2 regions of the Bacillus pfraonensis genome follow, and region 2 is predicted to be linked to the other one. Evidence: riboswitches for the same ligand, from Rfam matches in the RefSeq annotation. Region 2 holds a riboswitch; the other holds the start of a gene.

Region 1 (3,384 bases), on a different contig from region 2:
AAACATCTTGTAGCACAGGGGTAGTTGTATAAGAATGTGTGATGTTTTGAAGTGAGAATGTCATCGTTTTTTCTCCTTCTCTAATTTGTTCATCCAAGGTGAGTACGCATCTTTTGAATTTCCCCAGCCGCTTATGTATTTAGACAATTGTTCCATAGTGATACTTTCTGTAGGTAAACTATTTTTCTTTACAATGTATGGGTCTAACGAGTAAATATCTGGCGTATGTTCGCCGGCAATTTTTTTATACAGGAAGCGTACCTGTACTTTACCTACTTCAGCTGGATCAGTTGCAGTTGTGGCAGCCCAAGGTGAGTTTTCTTTTTGCATTAATTGTAAATCTTCGTTGCTTAAATCAATGCCGTATACTTTTATATCAGTGCGACCAGCTTGTTCAAGTGCTTTTACAGCCCCTTTGGCAAATTCATCCCAAGAAGCAAAAATAGCATGTAAATCGCCTTTGTTAGGATATTTCTTTAATAATGCTTCTACTTGTGTTTGTGTATCTAGTGGCGTGTTATTACTAGCAGTACCGAATCGAGCTACTTCTTTTATATTTGGATAACGTTTATAAAATGCATCAATGATAACGCTGCGACGTTCCATTGGAGCAAAGCCGCCAACCCATACTACAGCTATATTTCCTTTTCCATTTAAATCTTCAGCTAATGTTTTTAACGACTTCCATGCGAGACTATAGTCATCTTGATCAATAACGGTTACACCAGGTAAACGTAAATCATTATCAAATGCGACTATTGGAATGTTTGCTTGTAAGGCTTTTTCTACGCCTGGCTTTAGTGCCTCAGAGCGACCGTGATCAATTAAAATTCCATCAACTTTTGAATTAATCGCAGTATCTAGATTTGCTGCCATTTTCGCTAAGTCATTGTCGGAATTGTATACTTGTACGCTACCACCAAATTGTTCAATTTGCTTTTTTACCCCCTCAATATATTGGGAGGAGAATGTTCCGATAGACATTTGCATAATTAAAGCAACTTTTAACGGTTTTTGCACTTGTTTTGGAATTTCTGTCTGTGAATTACTTTGTGAAGAGGTCGTTTCTTTTTTTACGGTTTGTTGTTTCTGTGAAGAAACAGCATCTTGTTCATTTGTACAAGCTGTTAATGTGAACAAGAGAATGATTAATAAGATGGAACATAATTTCTTCATAAAAAAATCCCTCCTGAATGTAAGAAGAGAGGGGAGGAGAGGAAATAAAAAACGCCTTTTCAAAGAGAAAAGACGTCTTATCACGTTACTCTTATCTTTCAACACAATGTGTTGTAAGAATTAGCACCGTGCCCATTATGGGTCGGTTGCCGGGCTTCGTAGGGCTCATCCCTCCACCTGCTCTTGATAAGACATCAAATATTCAACTAGTTCGAATTATTCCACATTTATATAATGTTGTCAAACACTTTTCATAAAAAAAATTCCTCATTACGAGGAATTTTAATGCGGTAAGAAAATCAACTGATAAGCAAACAAAATACCAAATACGTATACAAGTGGATGTACAGCGCGGAATTGTCCTTTTGCCATTTTCATAAGTGGATATGAAATGAATCCAAGTGCAATACCTGTTGCGATACTTGATGTAAGTGGCATGCTTAAGATTACTAAGAATGCAGGGAATGCTTCGTCGAATGTATCCCAATCGATGTGACGTACAGAGCCCATCATTAAGCTACCAACAATAATTAATGATGGAGATGTAATTGCTGATACGCCAGAAACAGCGCCTACTAGAGGACCGAAGAATGCAGCAACCGCAAATAATGCAGCAACTGTAATTGTTGTTAAACCAGTACGTCCACCAGCTGCAACACCTGCAGATGATTCAATGTACGCTGTTGATGGTGTTGTTCCGAACATAGAACCGATCGTTGCTGAGAAAGAATCAGATAAAAGAGCGCGTCCTGATTTCGGCAGTTTGCCATCTTTCATAAATCCACCTTGCTGTGCAACACCAAGTAGTGTACCTGTTGTATCGAATAGCGTAACAAGGAAGAACGAGAATACTACGCCGTATAGTCCGTAATTAATGACATCAGAAACAGCTGTAATTGGGTTAGAAACAATAATTCCTTCTGGTAATCCAGGCATTGATGTAATGCCGTTTGAGAATGTTAACTGTCCTGTGAAATAAGCGATAATTCCTGTTAATAACATACCGAAGAATAATGCGCCGTTTATGTTTAAAGACATAAGAATAAGTGTGATTCCAAGACCAGCTAATGCAAGTAGTACTGGAGCAGAGTGAAGGTCTCCAAGGCCAACTAAGTTTGAGTCATGTTTCACTACAATTCCTGTCATACGTAAACCGATAAAAGCAATAAATAAGCCAATCCCAGCAGTAATTGCATGTTTTAAGTTTTCAGGAATAGCTTCCATTAGTTTTGTACGGAATGATGTGAATGATAACAAAATTAAAATCATGCCTGCTACGAATACAGCAGAGAATGCAATTGTAAATGTCATGCCTTCATGCGCTTTTACAACAGAGTAAGAGAAATAAGCGTTAAGCCCCATACCCGGTGCAATTGCAATTGGTAAGTTTGTGAAGATTGCCATAAATAATGTTCCGACAACAGCTGCAATAATTGTCGCTGTAAATGCTTGTTCAAATGGAACACCTGCATCACCAAGGATGATAGGATTTACGACAATAATATATGCCATTGTTAAGAAGGTAATGATACCTGCCATAATTTCAGTTTTAATAGAAGTTTTATGTTTTGAAAGGTTAAACATATAAACATCCTTTCTGTTCACGAATAATTGTCACAACAGTTATATATAATATTCGTTTTTTAACTGTATTGCAAGAGTTTTGCATAAAAAGTTTATAACAATTCATATTTTATGTCTTAATTTCGAATATTAATCGTAAGATTGCTTCTATATTTCGGCTTTTCACGTATAAGTACTTTTCATTATTGTGTACATCATAAGAAAGAGAAATGAGAAGGAGCTGAAAGATACATGACAGAACAAAAAAAGTTTTTAACGTTGCCACCGCAACACCAAAATAAACAACCAGGAATAGAATCGATGATGGACCCTCTTCCGAAGTACGAGGACCCTAATTACCGTGGTAGTGAAAAATTAAAAGGGAAAAATGTACTTATTACAGGAGGAGATAGTGGAATTGGAAGGGCAGTTGCCATTGCTTTTGCTAAAGAGGGCGCACATATTGCTATTGCTTATTTAGATGAGCATGCAGATGCAAATGAGACGACAAGACTTGTGGAAAAACAAGGTGTGAAATGTATATTATTTCCGGGTGATTTAAGTAGTGAACAACATTGTCAGAACATTGTAAAGGAAGCGGCTTCGCAACTAGGTGGTCTGAATATTGTTGTAAATAATGTTGCC
Region 2 (3,384 bases):
CGCAATAGTATTTGGTGGCGGAAACTTAAAAGAGAATGTTATCTTTCTATTATTTATAATTATTATTACTCAAATGGTATCGCTAGTTGCTGTAGGGATATCAGTAATAGTAAAAAGAAAGAGACATGTAATAAAAGAAGCATAAAGAAAAAGGAGTCCTGTTGAAGGATTCCTTTTTCTTTTTATGAAAATGACATTTTACACGGGCTGTTTACTTCTCAACTTTCGCCCATTTGAAGTTAAGTGGCCCTGCAAAATCAACTTCAACTACGCCTTTGACATAAGAACGCTCTAAGTATGTTGTTCCATTTTGATAAAGAGGAGAGATAACGGCATCTTTAAATAAGATTTTTTCTGCTTGTTTTAAAGCTTCCCAACGTGCTTTTTCATCACCAGCTAAGTCGGTTTTAACTTTTTGGATTAGATTATCAAATTCTTTGTTAGAATAGTGATCTAAGTTGTATGAGTTATCAGTTGTAAATAACTCTAAGAATGTAATTGGATCGGCAAAATCCGGGCTCCATCCGTCAATAGCAATCTCATAATTTCCTTGTAGTAATAATGTGACTTGTTGTTTACGTGGTTGAGGCTTAACATTTACTGTTAATCCTTCTAAATTTTTCTCTAGTTGTTCTTTTAAATATTCACCTGTTTTTCTAGGTAGATCGCCATCACTTGTTAATAATTCAATTGAAATTTTGTCAGATCCTAATTCTTGTTTTGCTTGTTTCCAAAACTGTTGCGCTTCTTTTGTGTTTTCTTTTGTTAAATTACCATTCTCTTCACGGAAGTCTTTTCCATTTGGCCCTTTGGCGAAATTTTTTGGCACTAGAGAATAGGAGGGTAGAGAGCCATCATTTAAAAGCACATTTACAAATGCTTTCTTATCTATCGATTTATCGATTGCTTGACGAACATTTATATTTTGTAACGTTTTATTTTTCTGGTTCATACGTACAAATTGTACCCCGACATCTGGTCGTTCTTTAAAGTTACTATCTTTGCGATATTTATCAACAAGATCAGATGTTAAAGTAAGTCGATCAATTTGTTTTGATTCATATAAATTAACAGCTGTTGAATGATCCTTGACGACATTAAAATTAATTTCTTCAAGTTTCACATTATCCTTATCCCAATAGTTGGTATTCTTCTTGAACTTAAAGCTTTGTTCATGTTTCCAATCACTTAATGTAAAGGCACCATTATAAAGAATCGTGTTATCTTCTAAAGCATATTTATCACCTTGTGATTTGAAGAATGCTTCATTAATTGGTAAGAATGTTGGAAATGCCGTTAAACTAATAAAGTAGGGAACAGGGCGCTCTAATTCAACTTCAAAGGTGTGGTCATCGATTGCTTTTACACCGAGCTGGTCAGCCGGAAGTTCTTTATTATTAATCTTTTTCGCATTTTTTATATCAAAGAATAGAAATGCGTATTCAGAAGCAGTCGCTGGATCAACGGCACGTTGCCAAGCAAAGACAAAATCTTTTGCTGTCACAGGAGTACCGTTTGACCATTTTGAATCTCGTAAATGGAACGTATATTTTGTTTTATCAGGATTAACCGCATGAGACTTTGCTACACCAGGAACAGGCTTGTTTCCTTCACCGAGGTTATATAAACCTTCAAATACGTTTCTCATTACTTGGCCAGAGTCAGTATCTGTGGCGCGAGCAGTATCCATTGTACGGATTTCTGTACCAGTGGCCAAGTTCAATACTTGTTTATCAGGGGCTTTATCCTTTGCTTTTGCTTCACTTGCTTCGTCTTTATAGCTACCGCAACCTGTTAATAAAAGACTTGCTCCTAAAACAGATGCGACAGCAGGTACAAATTTCTTTTTCATGTAAAATTCCTCCCTAAATTGTTTGGTTATTAGTTGATGAACAATTTGTGAGGGAAAGAAAAACTCCCTCTTTTCTTATCGAGAAAGAGGGAGTTTTGTTTACAAGGCACGTACCTGTATATAAACGAAGTCCCTCATTCTATCTTTCAAGCATAATGCTTGCAGGAAGTGGCACAGTATTCAAAGTGAACCTGTTGCCGAGGTTTCAAAGGGCCAGTCCCTCCACCTCTCTTGATACAATGAGTAAACATAATGATTTATATTAATTTTTTGTTTCTTTGATTATTCAAAATATTACACCTAGGTGAATGAACTGTCAATAAAATGAAATATAGTTTAAATTTTCAGTTTTTTAATTAAAAGAAGCGTCACTGCAAATATTTGTAGTGACGCTTCTTTTTAAAAGTCGAAATTGTCAGGGTCTGGACCGACGCGGTGATTTTCATTTAATGACTGAATTGCTTTCATATCATCTGCACTCAATTCAAAATCAAAGATGTTTGCATTTTCGATAATACGGTGTTCTTTAATTGATTTAGGAATTGTTACAACTTCATTTTGTAAATCCCAGCGTAAAATGACTTGTGCTGTTGATTTGTTATATTTTGTAGAAATTTCTTGCAATACTGGATGGTCGAGTAATTGACCTTGCATTAATGGTGACCAAGCTTCTAGTTGAATAGTATGATCTCTACAGAAAGAGTGAAGTTCTTCTTGTGTTAAGCGTGGATGATATTCAACTTGATTAATCATCGGTTTAATTTCAGCGATTTCTAGAATATCTTGTAAGTGATGGATTTGGAAATTGCTAACGCCGATAGCACGAACACGGCCGTCTTTATAAAGTTTCTCTAATGCCTTCCATGTCTCTGTATATTTTCCTTTTACAGGCCAGTGTACTAAGTATAGATCTAAGTATTCCAAGCCTAATTTTTGTAATGTTGTTTCGAAGGCTTGTAATGTTGATTCATAGCCTTGATCACTGTTCCATACTTTTGATGTGATGAATAATTCTTCACGGGGAACTCCACATTCACGAATTGCCTGTCCAACGCCATCTTCATTTTTATACACTGCAGCTGTATCGATGCTGCGGTATCCGTTTTTAATAGCTGTTTTTACAGAATCAATTACCTGTGTACCATCTTCAACTTTAAAAACGCCTAAACCAAACCAAGGCATTTTTACACCGTTATGTAATGTTGTGCAATCTTGTAAGCTTGTTACTGTCATATTAATTCCCCCTAGCTTTTTTATTTGTTGCTTCAATGGCTTGAGCAATTATATTTGAAAAATTATTCTCATATAGCATTTTCAAACCTTCTGCAGTTGAGCCACCTGGTGTTGTCACTTGTTCGCGAAGCATAGCTGGATCTTGTTCTTCTTCAAGCATAGCAGCAGAGCCAGCAATCATTTGAATAACGAGGTGTTTTGCGGTTGCTTCATCGATTCCATAGCTTTTCGTTGCTTCAATTAATCCTTCAGTAAAGTGGTAAAGGAATGCTGGGGCACTTCCAGTTACAGCGGTAAGC

The links. A riboswitch is a leader RNA that binds a small molecule or an ion and turns the genes downstream of it on or off. The one in region 2 is predicted to bind S-adenosylmethionine.
Region 1: linked by a shared signal. The riboswitch ahead of KFD70_RS20070 (sugar ABC transporter substrate-binding protein) and the one ahead of KFD70_RS18340 (peptide ABC transporter substrate-binding protein) in region 2 are both predicted to bind S-adenosylmethionine.

The regions. Positions count from the first base shown of each region.
Region 1 is NZ_JAHCDO010000021.1:40,028-43,411, reverse strand. Features, by position in the region: gene KFD70_RS20075 (sugar ABC transporter ATP-binding protein) at 1-64, opposite strand, end outside; gene KFD70_RS20070 (sugar ABC transporter substrate-binding protein) at 61-1,176, opposite strand; SAM riboswitch class I at 1,265-1,369, opposite strand; gene KFD70_RS20065 (NCS2 family permease) at 1,459-2,760, opposite strand; gene KFD70_RS20060 (SDR family oxidoreductase) at 2,992-3,384, shown strand, end outside.
Region 2 is NZ_JAHCDO010000018.1:65,659-69,042, reverse strand. Features, by position in the region: gene KFD70_RS18345 (YhgE/Pip domain-containing protein) at 1-145, shown strand, start outside; gene KFD70_RS18340 (peptide ABC transporter substrate-binding protein) at 212-1,852, opposite strand; SAM riboswitch class I at 1,989-2,093, opposite strand; gene KFD70_RS18335 (aldo/keto reductase) at 2,252-3,085, opposite strand; gene proC (pyrroline-5-carboxylate reductase) at 3,087-3,384, opposite strand, start outside.